4 regions of the Pseudomonas sp. PS02290 genome follow, and region 1 is predicted to be linked to each of the others. Evidence: predicted binding sites of a transcription regulator. Region 1 holds the regulator's gene; each other region holds the start of a gene.

Region 1 (4,198 bases):
TGCTGACGGAACATTTCCTGGTCGTGCTCGATGCCCGCGAAGCGGTCCACCTGGCTCGCCATGAGCACCAGCTTGAGCAGATTGCGCTCGACTTCCGTGACCAGCGTGGTCACGCGCTTGATCACCTGACCGGTGAGGTCCTGGTAATCCTGGGCCAGCAGAATGTCGTTCAGGTGCGCAGAGACCTCGGTGGTCTCCTTCTCGCTGCGGGTCAGGAACACATCGACGCGGCGGGCCAGATCACGAAACTCTTCGGCGCTGATCTCGCGGCGCATGAAGCGTCCCCAATCGGCGCTCAAGGACTTGGCGTCTTCAGTGAGCCCGTGCATCAACGGCGTGCTCAGCTCTACCAGATCCATGGTCCGGTTCGCCGCGTTTTCAGTCAGCCTGACGACGTACGACAGCCGCTCGGTGGCGTCGGTGATCTGGGAGACCTCCTCGGCCTGCGGCATGTTCGGGTCGATCTGGAAGTTGACGATCGCGCTGTGCAGCTCGCGCGTCAGTTTGCCGACTTCCTGATACAGGCCGCGGTCGCGGGTCTGGTTAAGCTCATGGATCAGTTGCACGGCGTCGCCGAACTTGCCTTTTTCAAGGCTCGCGACCAGCTCTTGTGCGTGTTTCTTCAGGGTTGACTCAAAGTCACCCATTGTCGAATCTTTGGAATCCATAGCGCCCTCGCAGCGGACATCAGCTATTGACGCGCTCGAATATCTTTTCGATTTTTTCTTTGAGCACTTGCGCGGTGAACGGCTTCACCACGTAGCCGTTCACACCGGCCTGAGCGGCTTCGATGATCTGCTCGCGCTTGGCTTCGGCAGTGACCATCAGCACCGGCAGGCTGCGCAGACGCTCGTCGGCACGCACCTGACGCAACAGGTCGATGCCGGACATGCCCGGCATGTTCCAGTCAGTGACGAGGAAGTCAAAAGCGCCGCTTTGCAGCATCGGCAATGCGGTGAGTCCGTCATCTGCTTCGGCCGTGTTGGTGAACCCAAGGTCACGCAACAGGTTTTTTATGATCCGCCGCATCGTTGAGAAGTCATCAACGATGAGGATTTTCATGTTCTTGTCCAATTCGACCTCCAAGCAGTCTTTAACGCGTTCAGCACCTGAACGCGCGTTCAATCAATACCGGCTGTGCCGAACATCAAGAGGGGGTTGAATCGACCGGAACAAGCGCAGCGAAACCGGATCATCTACGACCCGGTTCGACCGACTCCTGCCGTGTCTCATTTGCTTCCCGCTCACGTCTTGCACAGCCGGTCTTACACGCAACACGCAGGCCTCGCGGCCTGCGCCTGATTCACGAACGTGCGCGCCACTCGCCAAGACGACCGCGCAACCGCGCCGCGCATTGACTGTGCAGCTGGCTGACCCGCGACTCGCTGACCCCCAGGACCTCACCGATTTCCTTGAGGTTCAGCTCTTCGTCGTAGTACAGCGACAACACCAGGCGTTCACGTTCGGGCAAGTTGGCAATGGCCTCGGCCAGCGCAGCCTGGAAGCGCTCGTCTTCCAGATCCCGCGACGGTTCGAGGGACTGGCTCGCGCCGTCCTCGTGCAGCCCTTCGTGTTCGCCGTCCTGCAACAGGTCGTCGAAACTGAACAGGCGGCTGCCCAGGGTATCGTTCAAAATCCCGTAGTAATCGTCGAGACTCATTTCAAGTTCGGCAGCAACCTCGTGATCTTTAGCGTCACGGCCGGTTTTTGCTTCGATTGCACGAATCGCGTCACTGACCATGCGCGTGTTGCGGTGGACCGAGCGCGGCGCCCAGTCCCCCTTGCGCACTTCGTCGAGCATCGCACCACGGATACGAATACCCGCGTACGTCTCGAAGCTGGCCCCTTTGGTGGAGTCGTATTTGGTCGAGACTTCGAGCAAGCCAATCATGCCCGCCTGGATCAAATCCTCGACCTGCACGCTGGCCGGCAGACGCGCCAGCAAGTGGTAGGCGATTCGTTTGACCAGCGGGGCATAACGCTCGATCAGCTCATACTGGGAGTCTTTGGACGATTTGCTGTACATGCGATAGCCACTTGCTGTCATGAGACGGGCCCTGCGCTGGTTTGATGCACGAGGCGTTCTACGAAAAATTCCAGGTGGCCGCGCGGGTTCGCCGGGAGCGGCCAGGTGTCGACTTTCTGCGCGATGGCCTTGAACGCCAGGGCACATTTGGAACGCGGAAACGCTTCGTACACGGCGCGCTGTTTCTGCACGGCCTTGCGTACGCATTCGTCGTACGGCACGGCGCCCACATATTGCAGGGCCACGTCGAGAAAACGGTCGGTGACTTTGGTCAGCTTGGCGAAGAGGTTGCGCCCTTCCTGCGGGCTCTGGGCCATGTTGGCCAGGACGCGGAAGCGGTTCATGCCGTAATCGCGGTTGAGCAGTTTGATCAGGGCATAGGCGTCGGTGATCGATGTGGGCTCGTCGCACACCACCAGCAGCACTTCCTGGGCCGCGCGGACAAAGCTCACCACCGACTCGCCGATGCCGGCGGCGGTATCGATGACCAGCACATCGAGGTTGTCGCCAATGTCACTGAACGCCTGAATCAGCCCGGCATGCTGCGCCGGGGTCAGGTGGACCATGCTCTGGGTGCCCGATGCCGCCGGCACGATGCGTACACCGCCCGGGCCTTGCAGCAAGACATCGCGCAGCTCGCACCGCCCTTCGATGACATCAGCCAGGGTGCGTTTGGGGGTCAGACCCAACAATACGTCGACGTTGGCCAGACCCAGATCGGCGTCCAGCAGCATGACGCGACGTCCCAGCTCGGCCAGTGCCAGTGAAAGATTCACTGAAACGTTGGTCTTGCCTACGCCACCTTTGCCACCGGTCACCGCGATAACCTGTACGGGATGCATGCTGCCCATGTTAATTGTTTACCTTGTCTTGCTTAGACCTAAGCCACATGTCGGGCTGCACGTTCAGTGTCTGAACAATGCCTGGCAGACCATCGATGCAGGAAAATTCCACTGTCATTTTCTTCACCTAGCCCGCGCGCTTGCCGGTGCTGTGATAAAGATCCGCAAACATATCCGCCATCGCTTCCTCGCTCGGCTCCTCCTGCATCTGCACGCTGACAGCCCGGCTCACCAATTGGTGCCGACGCGGCAAATGCAGATCATCCGGTATCCGTGGGCCATCGGTGAGATAGGCCACAGGCAGTTCGTGTGTCACGGCCAGGCTGAGCACTTCGCCAAGGCTGGCCGTTTCGTCGAGCTTGGTCAGGATGCACCCGGCCAGGCCGCAACGTTTGTAACTGTGATAAGCCGCTGACAGCACCTGCTTCTGGCTGGTCGTCGCCAGCACCAGGTAGTTGCGCGCCTTGATGCCACGCCCGGCGAGGGTTTCCAGTTGCAGACGCAGGGCCGGATCGCTGGCTTGCAGGCCGGCGGTGTCGATCAACACCACGCGCTTGCGCAACAGCGGCTCCAGCGCCTGTGCCAGGGACTGGCCCGGGTCGACGTGGGTGACCGGTACATTGAGGATCCGGCCCAGGGTTTTCAGTTGCTCCTGAGCGCCAATGCGGAAACTGTCCATGCTCACCAGCGCGATATTTTGCGCGCCGTATTTCAACACATATCGGGCCGCCAGTTTAGCCAGCGTGGTGGTTTTGCCCATGCCGGCAGGACCGACCATGGCAATCACACCGCCCTCTTCCAGTGGCTCGACGTCCGGCGTGGCAATCATGCGGGCCAGATGGGCCAGCAGCATGCGCCAGGTGTGAGCCTGATCGTTGGAGTCCGGGACCATCGCCAGCAAGTCGCGGGACAGCGGGCCGGAAAGGCCGACCCGTTGCAGACGGCGCCACAGATTGGCCTGTTGCGGACGGCCGTCTCGCAGCTGGTTCCAGGCCAGCGAGCCCAGCTGGACTTCCAGCAGTTCGCGCAGGCCGTTCAATTCGGAGCGCATCGCTTCGTAGGCGCGGTCGCCAACGCCCGGCTCGGCGTTGCGCTCGGCGCGTTCGGCGGCCACTGCGGCGTGGACGGACGGGCGAAACGGTTCTTCCAGCGTCGGTTCGATCTGCTTGCTGTCATCCATCGCAAGGCCGGCGAACAACTGACGGTTGGCGACAGTGTCCAGCTCGCTGCGGTGGGTCAGCTCAGCCTGAGCAGTGACGATGAGCGACTGAGTCTTGCGCAGCTCGTCTTCGAGTTCGATGTTCGGCACACGCGGGGCCAGCGCAGACAG
Region 2 (4,198 bases), on a different contig from region 1:
GCATTGTGGCCCACCAGAATCGCGCGCTTGCAGCCATTGGCCTTTAGCGCTTTGCGGATGCCGCGGAAGATGTCGGTCAGCGCCGTTTCTTCGCTCACGGCCATGCGCAGCGGGTGATCCAGTTTGATGCCGGTGAACTCCAGCGCCGCGGCTTCAACGTTGGCACCTTCGAAGGGTTCGACGCGGAAGAAATAGGTGTGGTCCGGAAAGACAAAGCCTTTCTCGTCCATGCCAATCGTCGTGGCGGCGATTTCCAGCAATGCATCGGTGGCGCAATTGAAACCGCCAGTTTCTACGTCAACGACAACGGGCAGGTAACCGCGAAAACGGGCAGCCATCGGGTGCCGGGACCCTGTACCGCCACCGGAGCCTTCTTGCTCGTCTTCGTAATGTTCTTCACTCACGCGTGTTCCTCCAGCAGGCGCCAGCGCAGTTTTTCACCGGCGCGCAGCGGGATAACAGAAAGCTCGCCAAACGGCAGGCTGGCGGGGGCCGTCCACTCGTCACGAACCAGGGTAATGGTGTCGGTGTTGGCCGGCAGGCCATAAAAGGCCGGGCCGTGGAGACTGGCGAAACCTTCCAGCTTGTCCAGCGCATTGCGTGACTCGAATGCCTCGGCATAAAGCTCGATGGCGGCGAACGCGGTGTAGCAGCCGGCACAACCGCATGCCGCTTCTTTGGCGTGCTGCGCGTGGGGCGCGGAGTCCGTTCCGAGGAAGAACTTGCTGCTGCCGCTGGTGGCCGCATCGAGCAGGGCGACCTGGTGGGTGTTGCGCTTGAGGATCGGCAGGCAATAGAAGTGGGGACGGATGCCGCCCACCAGCATGTGATTGCGGTTGTACAGCAAATGGTGCGCAGTGATGGTCGCGCCGACATTGGCTGACGCTTCAGTGACGAACTGCACGGCGTCGGTGGTGGTGATGTGTTCGAACACCACTTTCAACGTCGGGAAACGCTCGACGACACGGCGCATATGTTCATCGATGAAAATTTTCTCGCGGTCGAACACGTCGATGTCGCCGCGGGTCACCTCGCCGTGGATCAACAGCGGCAGTCCCACTTCGGCCATCGCCTCGAGCACCGGGAAGATCTTGTCGACGCTGGTCACGCCCGAATCGGAGTTGGTGGTGGCGCCTGCCGGGTACAACTTGGCGGCGTAGACGAAACCACTGGCCTTCGCGGCGCGAATCTCTTCGGGCTGCGTCAGGTCGGTCAGGTAAAGCACCATCAGCGGCTCGAAGCGACTGCCTTGCGGGCGCGCAGCGAGGATGCGCTGACGATAAGCGTCCGCTTGCTCGGCGTTGCGTACCGGCGGCACGAGGTTCGGCATGATGATCGCGCGGCCAAAAGTGCGCGCTACGTCGGCGACGGTGTGGGGCAAAACAGCGCCATCTCGAAGATGGATGTGCCAGTCGTCGGGGCGCAGGAGGGTCAGGCGTTCGGACATTGGGGATTCCAGGCGGGTCAAACTCGCTGGGAATGCTACCGGAAAAGACTCCTCCAGGCACTCGCTATCAAGTTTTGCGGGAAGTTACCGATAGCCACGTGTAAGTCATAAATCCTGTTACACGTAAATTCAGTGGAGCCTCCCGTGCGCCAGCGATATCTAGCTCTGCTCAGCGCGTTTGCCAGCCTGCCGGCCATGGCGCTCACCTTCCAGACCCGTCTGGAGAATATTGAGTGGAAGGTGGAAGGCGACCAGTTCGAGTGCAGGCTGACGCAGCCGATCACCGATTTCGGTGCCGGAGAGTTCGTGCGTCGCGCGGGTGAGCAGCCGACGTTTCGCTTGAAAGCCAATGGCTACAGTCTGGCGTCCGGTTCGGCCATGTTGATTGCCGCCGCGGCGCCGTGGCAGCCGGGTCGCAGTGACCTCAATCTTGGCGCGGTGAGAGTCAGCGGCGGCGAGATTCCTTTCAATACCAACCAGGCCCAGGCCACACGCCTGATCGCGGGCTTGATGGAAGGGCGCAGCCCGGTGTTTCGTCATTCTCTGCGCGATGGCGGCGGCGCGATGGAAGTCCGTCTGTTGCCAGTCAAATTCAGCAAGGCCTACGGCGAGTTTCAAGTGTGTACGGCGAAGCTGTTGCCGATGAATTTCGAGCAAGTGCGTCAGTCCGAGATCGGCTTCCCTGGCGGCGGCATCGAGCTGGACGCCAAGGCCAAACGCCAGCTGGACACCGTGCTGGCTTATATGAAGGCTGATCCGACGGTCAATCACGTCGAACTCGATGGTCACTCTGACAACAGTGGTAACCGATTGACCAACCGCGATCTGTCGCGGCGTCGTGCGCTGTCGGTCATGGACTACCTTAAAGCCCAAGGCATCCCGGAAGAGCAGATAACCCTGCGCTTCCACGGCGAACAGTACCCACTGGCGCCCAACACCAACAACGCCAATCGCGCGCGCAACCGCCGGGTCAACATTCACCTGGAGCGTGTGGCGCAGCAGACTCCGGCCATACCGCCCGCTGCTGCACCCGCTCCGACGCCGGCTCCATTGCCCGGGCCTGCCGCAACGCCAACGCCGGGCGCCGCGCCTGTTACAGCAGCCGGTGCGACCCCCGCCAAGGCGTCTTGATGATGCGCGCCCAGGTCGTCTGACTGACAGAATCTGTCGCTTTGTCGTCAGAAGCTGTCGCGACACTGTAAATTCCTGCGCGTGATCGGTAAACTCGTCGGTTTTCCGTACAACGCGTTGGAGTGATGGCATGGCGGACGTAAACAAGGTAGTTCTCGCGTATTCCGGTGGCCTGGATACTTCGGTAATCCTCAAGTGGCTGCAAGATACGTACAACTGCGAAGTGGTGACCTTTACCGCTGACCTGGGTCAGGGCGAAGAAGTCGAGCCGGCACGCGCCAAGGCACAAGCCATGGGCGTCAAAGAAATCTACATCGACGATCTGCGCGAAGAATTCGTGCGTGATTTTGTGTTCCCGATGTTCCGCGCCAACACCGTCTATGAAGGCGAGTACCTGCTGGGTACTTCCATCGCGCGCCCCCTGATCGCCAAGCGCCTCATCGAAATCGCCAACGAAACCGGCGCCGACGCCATTTCCCACGGCGCTACCGGTAAAGGCAACGACCAGGTCCGCTTTGAACTGGGCGCCTATGCGCTCAAGCCTGGTGTAAAAGTCATTGCGCCATGGCGCGAGTGGGACCTGCTGTCCCGCGAGAAGCTCATGGACTATGCCGAGAAGCACGCGATCCCGATCGAGCGCCACGGCAAGAAAAAATCCCCGTACTCGATGGACGCCAACCTGTTGCACATCTCCTATGAAGGCGGCGTGCTGGAAGACACCTGGACCGAGCACGAAGAAGACATGTGGCGGTGGACAGTGTCCCCGGAAAACGCGCCGGACAAGCCGCAGTACCTGGAGCTGACCTACCGCAATGGCGACATCGTGGCACTGGACGGCGTTGAAATGACTCCGGCCACCGTCCTTGCCACCTTGAACCGCATTGGCGGCGAGCACGGCATCGGTCGTCTGGACATCGTCGAAAACCGCTATGTCGGCATGAAGTCCCGCGGCTGCTACGAGACCCCGGGCGGCACCATCATGCTGCGCGCTCACCGTGCGATCGAGTCGATCACCCTGGACCGCGAAGTCGCTCACCTTAAAGACGAGCTGATGCCGAAATACGCCAGCCTGATCTACACCGGCTACTGGTGGAGCCCTGAGCGTCTTATGCTGCAGCAGATGATCGATGCGTCGCAGGCCCACGTGAATGGTGTCGTGCGCCTGAAGCTGTATAAAGGCAACGTCATCGTGACCGGTCGCAAGTCCGACGAGTCGCTGTTCGATGCCAACATCGCGACGTTTGAAGAAGACGGCGGCGCCTACAACCAGGCAGACGCTGCGGGCTTTATCAAGCTCAATGCATTGCGCATGCGGATTGCAGCGAACAAAGGCCGCAAGTTGTTCTGATCGTTGTCGTGATTGATGTGCAGCCCTTGTTCAGGGCTGCACTCATTACACCTGTCCTCCGTATGCCGCTGCCGCTTCACCTGCAACCTTTACTGATCCGACACCGGCCGGTTGTTGCCGTCGTTCAAGAGCAGTAATAGAAGCTCTTGCGCTGTGCGTTATCTCCTGCCTCAATCTGGCAAATCTGTCTCTCCGCCAGCGGCTTTCTCAGCCGTACCCCCCTGCGAAGTTGTACGAAACTCAAAACGATAGGCTTTGCCGATGTCCCAGAT
Region 3 (4,198 bases), on a different contig from region 1:
CGTCAGCGAGCGGGATTACGCCCGCAAGATGGAGCTCAAGGGCCGCGCCTCGGCCGGCACGCCGATCAGCGAGATCATGACCCACGACGTACAGACCGTGGGTTCGCAGCACACCGTCGAGCACTGCATGAACATCATGACCGACCGCCGGCTGCGCCATTTGCCGGTGGTGGACGAAGGCCGGCTGATCGGTCTGCTGTCCATCGGCGACCTAGTCAAGGCGGCCATCGCCGAGCAGGCCAGGCTGATCGAAAAAATGCAGGAATACATTCGCGGCGAAAGCTACTGAGCATCCACACGAAAAAGCCGGAGCTTTAAGGGCTCCGGCTTTGTGTTGTGCGAGTGAATGAATCGCCGGTTAGCGAACCTTGAAGCGATCGATCATCGCCACCAGTCGCTCGTTGGACGCCATCAGCGCGTCAACGCTGGTGTCGGTCTGCTGACCACAGCCCACCAGCTCACCGACCATGTGCCGAATGGCGATCATGTTCTGGTTGATCTCCTCGGTCACCGCGCTCTGCTCCTCTGCCGCCGTTGCAATGTGCGCGCTCAGGTCATGAATGCGCAGCACGGAACCAGCCATGCCATCCAGGCCTTCGTTGACCCGCGACGTGCGGTCGGCGGTGGACTGGCAGCTGACTTTGGTTTTTTCCATCGCGCCCACGGCAGTGCTCACGCCCTGCTCCAGCCGCGCGAGCATCTCGTTGATCTCCGACGTGCTCTGCTGGGTACGACCGGCCAGCGCCCGCACCTCATCGGCCACCACCGCAAAGCCACGGCCCTGCTCACCTGCCCGCGCCGCTTCAATGGCCGCGTTGAGGGCCAGCAGGTTGGTTTGCTGGGCGATGCCGCCGATAACCCCGAGCACATCGGTGATGCGCTTGGCATCGACCTGCATTTCCTGCACGTATTTCGTCGCGTCTTCGACTTCCGCCACCAAGGCCCGCACGCTGACCGAGGCTTCGTCGACGACGTCACGGGAACGCTGCGCTGCGTCATTGGCCGATTGGGTAAAGCTCGCCGTCTGCGTCGCGCTCTCGGCGACGCTGTCGGCGGTGGCGCTCATCTCGTTGATCGCGGTCACCGCCTGATCGGTTTCCGAAGCGTGACGGTTGAGGATCTGGTTGATGTTGCGCGACTGATCCTGCAACTGCACCAGCCCGGCCGAGATCTGCTCGGTGCCGTTGCGCACCTCGACAATCATGGCTTGCTGGAAGGCGATGAACTTGTTGACCGAATGGCCAACAGCGTCCAGCTCGTCCTGGCCTTTGATCGGAATACGGCGGGTCAGGTCAGCCTCACCCGAAGACAGCGCGTCGATGTTGGTGCGCAGAACGGTCACGCGTGCCAGCAGACGGTGGAAGGCAAAGCCCAGCACCACCAGCAACAGAATGACCAGCGGGATCTGCAACCAGCCCAGGGTCTTCAGCACTTCGGTGCTGCTGGCGGTGAGCATGGCGGTCGGCAGCGACGTGGCGATGACCCACGGCGTGCCCGCGACCGGACGCAGGAAGAAGGTCAGATCACCCAGTTGCGGGTCGATGTATTCCTGGGAATACACAGCGTCGCCGGAGATCTTGCCCAGACCCTCCTGAATGGCCTTGGCGAACATCGACTGGCCGCTGAAGCCGGAAATGTTCTTGAGGATGATTTCGCCGGGGATGCGGCTCTGGTTGGTCAGGATCTTGCCGTCGCGCTCGACGATCATCACCTGACCCTGAATGTCTTTTTCCTTTTCCTGGATCAGGCCGTTGAAGAAGCCCAGGGTGACGTCGATGGTCGAAACGCCGTACAGCGCGCCATCCTTGTAGATGCCCATGGCGCAGTTGGTGCGCGGCTGCGGGCTGGCTTCGTCCTGGTAGGCAGCGGCCCAGGCGCATTTGCCCTTGGGTGCGTTCTGCCCGGCGCGGTGCCATGGCTGTTCCCAGTAGTTGGGCGCAGGGTCGGAGTTCCAGAAGGTGCTCACCACCAGTTGGCCACTGCCGTCACGGTGGAAGAATGAGCTGTGCTTGTTGCGCCCCGGGGTGCGCTTGTCCGGCATCGGCCAGACGCCGCCGCCAAAGACTTTCTGATCGCCGTACTGATCAACCAGGCCTGGCAGCACCTTGTCGATGCCATCGCTGTCCAGCAGCGGCACCGCCTGGGTGATCGCCCGGGACTGGGCCTCTACGCGGGCCAAGTCCGACAGGATACGCGTGCCGATCTGATCAACCTGGCTCAGGACTACCTGCTCCTGGGTCGCGCGGACCTTGGGCGTGACCAAGTGAACGATGCCCTGTTCAGTGATCACCGCGATCACCACAATCAAGGCCACAAATATGACCGTATAGCGCGCCTGCACTGTTTTAAACATCGTCGTCCCCATGCCAAATATTTTGTAATTGTTTTGCATACTCCTGATGGGCTATCGACCGAAAGTCGCCAAGGATGAGGGGCGCAAAAAAAAGGTTTTTCCCCCGGCCCGGCGGGGCGTCATTGCACCGGGAGGAAGTTCAGGAACAGCAGGCTCTGGGCGTAATTCAAACCGATGCGTCTATATCGCTCGTCGAGCATCTGGGTGAGCAGATCCAGGCGCGCCACGATCTTGCCGAATTCAGTGGCAAAACTGAGGTTGCTGCCCTCCTCCGAAATTTCGTTGGAGAACAGCAACAGCTCGCCATTGGCGTTCTGTCGCTGGCTCAGCAGCCAGGTGGCCTTCTCGATATTGCGCGCGGCGTTGCTGACGAAGGTCGGGTTGATCTGGTCGGTCATGAAAAATTCCAGGCGCCCGCCGTGGGCCGTGACCAGCATGCTGCCGATGGCATAGATGAACGCACCGACGCGGTCGCCAAGAAACTCCGGGCTCAGGGCGTAGCTCAGCGCGGCGAGGTCACGCCGGGTGCCCAACTGCGGCAACGGCTTCTGTTGCTCGATGGCCTGTCGCACGTTGCGCTCCGCACTTGCGGCGTCAACGAAGCCGGACTTGCGCCACTCGCCGGGATTGCGCAGGTAGAGTTTGTTCATCAGCAGATAGAGGCTGTCGAGGTTGTCGGCCATGGCCAGTGTGGCCATGCGGTCCACGCTGGTCTGGAAGAACTCCTGGGGGCGGGTCTCGCTGAACTGCGTGGCGACATCCCGGCCGTCCTGGCGCGTACAACCCGCCGCGCAGAGCCCGAGCATGCACAGGGCAAACAGCGGGCGCAGGTGACGGCAAACGGATAAAACAGTGAACACGGCGAGCATCAATCCCAGGTTTCAACGAACGGGACACCGCGTTCATCAGCGCGTCCCGGCCAAGGTCAGAACGGCTGAAGGCAAAAAAGTGCAATGTCGGCGGCAAATCCGCGTTTAAAGCGGTTCGGCAGACATGTGAGCTTTCATGCAAATGATTCCCTCATCCATTTGACGCCGCCGTCCGCTTTCACCAAGCTAGCCGCCTTCGCATGATTCTCAGGAAACACCCCGCGTGATGACCACAAGCCTGCTCTGGCGCCGTTTCGTATTTTGCCTCGCTCCCCTGATCGCCCTGCTCGCCGCCTGTGACGGCGGTGCGCCGAAGACCAAGCCCTCCGAAGCGACGACCTACGTCAGCGTCGAGTGGGACAAACTGCCGGCGGTGAACGACACCGACCTGATGGCGGGCTACAACAGCTGGTTCTCGGCGTGCAAGCGTCTGGCCAAAGACCCGGTCTGGGGTGGCACGTGCGCCCTCGCCGCCCAGGTGCCACAAAATCCTGCGGCGGTGCGCGACTTTCTCAAGAACCAGCTGCAGGTCTACAGCCTGCGTTCCTCCGAGCACGGCGCCAACGGCCTTATCACCGGCTATTACGAGCCCATCTACAAAGGCAGCGAGCAGCGCAACGACGCACACCCGGTGGCGGTGTATGGCGTGCCCGATGACCTGATCATCGTCAACCTCGACAGCATCTATCCCGAGCTCAAGGGCAAGCGCCTGCGCGGGCGCCTTGACGGCCGCGTGCTGCGTCCCTACGACGACGCCGCCACCATCGGCAACAAAGGCGCCAACGCCCCCGTGCTGGCCTGGCTGGAAAACCCCATCGACCTGCAGTTCCTGCAAATCCAGGGATCGGGTCGGGTTCAGCTGGAGAACGGCCGTCAGCTGCGCATCGCCTATGCCGATCAGAACGGCTACCCGTACAAGCCGATCGGCCGCTGGCTGGTGGAGCAAGGGCAATTGACCAAGGACGAAGTGTCCATG
Region 4 (4,198 bases), on a different contig from region 1:
CTCTGGAAGGAGCGGCCCATTAAACCGCTTTTCTCCAAGGGCCCGTCCCTGGGCGTCCGTCTACTGGTGCTGGTCGTACTGTCTGTGGCCATCATGGTCGTGGACGCGCGTTTCACCCTGCTCAAGCCTGTCCGCAGTCAGATGTCGCTGGTGCTGATGCAGTCTTACTGGATTGCCGATCTGCCCGAGCGCCTGTATCAGGGCGTCGCCAGCCAGTTTGGCAGCCGCACCGAGCTCGCCGCCGAAAACGAAAAACTCAAGACCGAGAACCTGCTGCTGCAAGGCCGCCTGCAAAAGCTGGCGGCCCTGACCGAGCAGAACGTGCGCTTGCGCGAGTTGTTGAATTCGTCGGCGCTGGTCAACGAGAAAGTCGAAGTCGCCGAGCTGATCGGCATGGACCCCAACCCGTTCACCCATCGGATCATCATCAACAAGGGTGAGCGCGACGGTGTGGTGCTCGGTCAGCCAGTGCTCGATGCGCGCGGCCTGATGGGTCAAGTGGTCGAGTTGATGCCGTACACGTCCCGCGTGCTGCTGCTGACCGACACCACCCACAGCATTCCGGTGCAGGTGAACCGCAATGGCCTGCGCGCGATTGCCAGTGGCACCGGCAATCCGGAACGCCTTGAGCTGCGCCATGTGGCCGACACCGCTGACATCAAGGAAGGCGACCTGCTGGTGAGTTCCGGCCTGGGTCAGCGTTTCCCGGCGGGTTACCCTGTGGCGACGGTCAAGGAAGTGATTCACGACTCCGGCCAGCCCTTTGCCATCGTGCGGGCGGTGCCGACGGCCGCGCTGAACCGCAGCCGTTATCTGTTGCTGGTGTTCTCCGACGGCCGTTCCCCTGAAGAGCGCGCTGCCGACGCCGCCCAGCAGCAGGAATCCCTTGATCGTCAGGCGGCTGATCCGTCGGCAGTGCCATCGGCTACTGTGCCGGGTGCCGCGCCTGCCGCCACGCCGAACAAAGCGGTGGTTCCGGCCACCGTGCCGAAACCGGCCGGGCACAGTTCTTCGTCGACGCCTGCCAACGCCAACAGCTCGCCTGCTCCGGCAACCACCGCACCGGCGGCGACCACGCCTGCCAAGCCCGCGACCAGCAAGCCGGCCGCTAAACCTGCGGCAAAGCCTGCCGCTACCCGACCGGCGACACCTGCTGCGACCCCGGCCGCTCCACGCGAGAGGGAAGAATAATGGCGCGTCATGCTCCCGCACGAAACGGCTGGGTGGTCTGGCTGACCTTCGCCATCGGCCTGCTGCTCAGCGTTTCGCCGCTGCCGCAGTTCATGGAAATATTTCGCCCTTTGTGGCTGGCGCTGCTGCTGGCCTTCTGGGCATTGGCGTTGCCGCACAAGATCGGCATGGTCACGGCGTGGATGCTGGGGCTGGCCGAGGATGTGCTGTACGGCACGTTGCTGGGGCAGAACGCATTGATCCTCACGCTGATTACCTTTCTGGTGCTGTCGTTGCAGCAGCGCCTGCGCATGTTCCCGATGTGGCAGCAGTGCCTGGTAATTCTGGTGATTTTCGGCCTCGCCCAGCTGGTGCAGTTGTGGCTCAGCGCCCTGACCGGCAACCGTCAGCCGACCTTGGCGCTTGTGCTCCCGGCGTTGGTCAGCGCATTGCTCTGGCCATGGGTCAGCTACGGCCTGCGCGGATTGCGTTTGCGGTTGAAGATCAACTGAGCAATACCATTCAGTGGGACCGGCTGCGGTCTGTTTCAGTAGGACCGGCTTCAGCCGGGAGGAGGCCGGTATGGGCGCCATCAGTTCTGCGGTGTGACACCCGGCGCGTTCCCGGCTAAAGCCGGTCCCACAGGATGAATGCGATGCTTTAGTGGGACCGGCTTCAGCCGGGAAGAGGCCGGTGTGACCACCATCACGTCAGCGGTCTGCACCAAGGCTACGCTTGTGATCAACGACACGGAGACGTCCCATGCCCCAACTTCTTCTAGCCTCCGGCTCCCCGCGCCGTCGTGAGCTGCTGACCCAGATCGGCGTGCCGTTTATGACCCTCAGCGCCGACATCGACGAAACCCCTCTGGCCAACGAAACCCCCGCTGCGTACGTCCTGCGGCTGGCCCGTGGCAAGGCGGACGCCGGCCTGCTGCAGCTCGCCAACGATCCTGCCTACCCGACCGCCTGCGTCCTCGGCGCCGACACCGCCGTGGTCCTCGACGGCCGCATCCTCGGCAAACCGGCGGACGAAGCCGAGGCGCTGGCGATGCTTGCCGCACTCTCGAACCGAGAACACGAAGTCCTGACCGCCATCGCCGTGGTCCATGAAGAGCGCTGCGAAACCCGAACCGTCACCAGCCGTGTCCGTTTCCGGGCGATCCCGGAGGACGAGGCCCGCCGTTACTGGGCCAGCGGCGAGCCCTGCGACAAGGCCGGCGGCTACGGCATTCAAGGCCTGGGCGCGGTGTTCGTGGAAAACCTCAGTGGCAGTTATTCCGCCGTGGTCGGTTTGCCCTTGTGCGAAACCGCAGAAATCCTCCAGCGTTTCGGCATACCCTGTTGGCAACGCCCGGAAGGTGACAAGTCATGAGTGAAGAGATTCTGATCAACATCACGCCGATGGAATCGCGCGTGGCGGTCGTTGAGAACGGGGTGTTGCAAGAGGTGCACGTCGAACGCACCCAGCGTCGCGGGATCGTGGGCAATATCTACAAGGGCAAGGTCGTGCGCGTGCTGCCTGGCATGCAGGCGGCGTTCATCGACATCGGTCTGGACCGCGCGGCGTTCATTCACGCCTCGGAAATCTCCATGCGCGAAGGGCCGGCCGTGGAGACCATCAGCTCGCTGGTCCACGACGGCCAGAGTCTGGTGGTGCAGGTCACCAAAGACCCGATCGGCAGCAAAGGCGCACGGCTGACGACTCAACTGTCGATTCCGTCGCGCTACCTCGTGTACATGCCACGCACGGCCCATGTCGGCATTTCCCTGAAAATCGAAGACGAAGCCGAGCGCGAACGCCTGAAACAAGTGGTCAGCGATTGCGTCGCCAAGGAAGGGATCAAGGAGAAGGGCGGTTTCATCCTGCGCACGGCGGCCGAAGGTGCGGGCGCCGACGAGATCATGATGGACATCCGCTACCTGCGCAGGCTCTGGGACCAGATTGGCGAGCAGATCAAAACCATCAGCCCGGCCAGCGTGATCTACGAAGACTTGGGCTTGGCGCTGCGCACCTTGCGCGATCTGGTCAGCCCGCGCACCGAGAAGATCCGCATTGATTCCCGCGAGACGTTTCAGAAGACCACCCAGTTCGTCGCCGAGCTGATGCCGGAAATCGCCGACCGCCTTGAGCATTACCCTGGCGAGCGGCCGATTTTTGACCTGTATGGCGTCGAAGACGAAATTCAGCGAGCGCTGGACCGCAAGGTGCCGCTCAAGTCCGGCGGTTATCTGGTCATCGACCCTGCCGAAGCCATGACTACCATCGACGTCAACACCGGTGCGTTCGTCGGCCATCGCAATCTCGAAGAGACCATCTTCAAGACCAATCTGGAAGCGGCGACGGCCATTGCCCGACAGCTGCGGCTGCGCAACATCGGCGGCATCATCATCATCGATTTCATCGACATGGAAGACGCCGAGCACCAGCGCCAGGTGCTGCGGACCCTCGAAAAACAACTCGAGCGCGATCACGCCAAAACCAACATCATCGGCATCACCGAACTGGGTCTGGTGCAGATGACGCGCAAGCGCACCCGGGAAAGTCTGGAGCAAGTGCTGTGCGAGCCGTGCAGCAGTTGCCAGGGTCGTGGCAAGCTGAAGACCCCGGAAACCATCTGCTACGAGATATTCCGCGAGATCCTGCGTGAAGCCCGCGCTTATCAGGCGGTGGGTTATCGCGTGCTGGCCAATCAGAAAGTGGTCGACCGGCTGCTTGACGAAGAATCCGGCAACGTGGCCGAACTGGAAGTGTTCATCGGCAGAACCATTCGTTTTCAGGTCGAGACCATGTACTCCCAGGAACAATATGACGTCGTGCTGCTCTGAGAGTGCGTGATGCGCCGTGCTGCCGATTGGCGGTGCAGTTGAAGACAGAAAACAGTGCCCTTGAGGCAGACGGAACGGATGCCGTCCAAAGAGAACAACGCGTGGCGATTGAGCACAACCTGGACGTACCCGCACCTGCACGATTGGGCCGGATGCCATATGCAGGCCGTTTTTGCGGAGGCGCAGCGACATGGAGCGTC

Evidence for each region. Region 1 encodes FliA, which starts transcription of late flagellar genes. Its sites were predicted from a motif close to CTAAAGTTTNNNNNNNNNNNGCCGNTAA; they were not measured.
Region 2: QMX88_RS05055 (flagellar protein MotY) is a predicted target of FliA. The motif match lies at 1,514-1,541, and genes of this name have one in related genera.
Region 3: QMX88_RS13175 (methyl-accepting chemotaxis protein) is a predicted target of FliA. The motif match lies at 2,405-2,432, and genes of this name have one in related genera.
Region 4: QMX88_RS14625 (Maf family protein) is a predicted target of FliA. The motif match lies at 1,829-1,856, and genes of this name have one in related genera.

What each region holds. Positions count from the first base shown of each region.
Region 1 is NZ_JASCOY010000112.1:7,338-11,535, reverse strand. Features, by position in the region: gene QMX88_RS26095 (protein phosphatase CheZ) at 1-668, opposite strand, end outside; gene QMX88_RS26090 (chemotaxis response regulator CheY) at 688-1,062, opposite strand; gene fliA (RNA polymerase sigma factor FliA) at 1,304-2,047, opposite strand; gene fleN (flagellar synthesis regulator FleN) at 2,044-2,877, opposite strand; gene flhF (flagellar biosynthesis protein FlhF) at 2,996-4,198, opposite strand, start outside.
Region 2 is NZ_JASCOY010000005.1:143,048-147,245, reverse strand. Features, by position in the region: gene rnt (ribonuclease T) at 1-404, opposite strand, end outside; gene pyrC (dihydroorotase) at 401-1,447, opposite strand; gene QMX88_RS05055 (flagellar protein MotY) at 1,592-2,578, shown strand; gene QMX88_RS05050 (argininosuccinate synthase) at 2,709-3,926, shown strand; gene QMX88_RS05045 (hypothetical protein) at 4,097-4,198, opposite strand, start outside.
Region 3 is NZ_JASCOY010000024.1:44,889-49,086, forward strand. Features, by position in the region: gene QMX88_RS13170 (CBS domain-containing protein) at 1-289, shown strand, start outside; gene QMX88_RS13175 (methyl-accepting chemotaxis protein) at 359-2,353, opposite strand; gene QMX88_RS13180 (hypothetical protein) at 2,473-3,159, opposite strand; gene mltA (murein transglycosylase A) at 3,449-4,198, shown strand, end outside.
Region 4 is NZ_JASCOY010000028.1:50,270-54,467, reverse strand. Features, by position in the region: gene mreC (rod shape-determining protein MreC) at 49-1,191, shown strand; gene mreD (rod shape-determining protein MreD) at 1,191-1,682, shown strand; gene QMX88_RS14625 (Maf family protein) at 1,933-2,544, shown strand; gene rng (ribonuclease G) at 2,541-3,998, shown strand; gene QMX88_RS14615 (YhdP family protein) at 4,189-4,198, shown strand, end outside.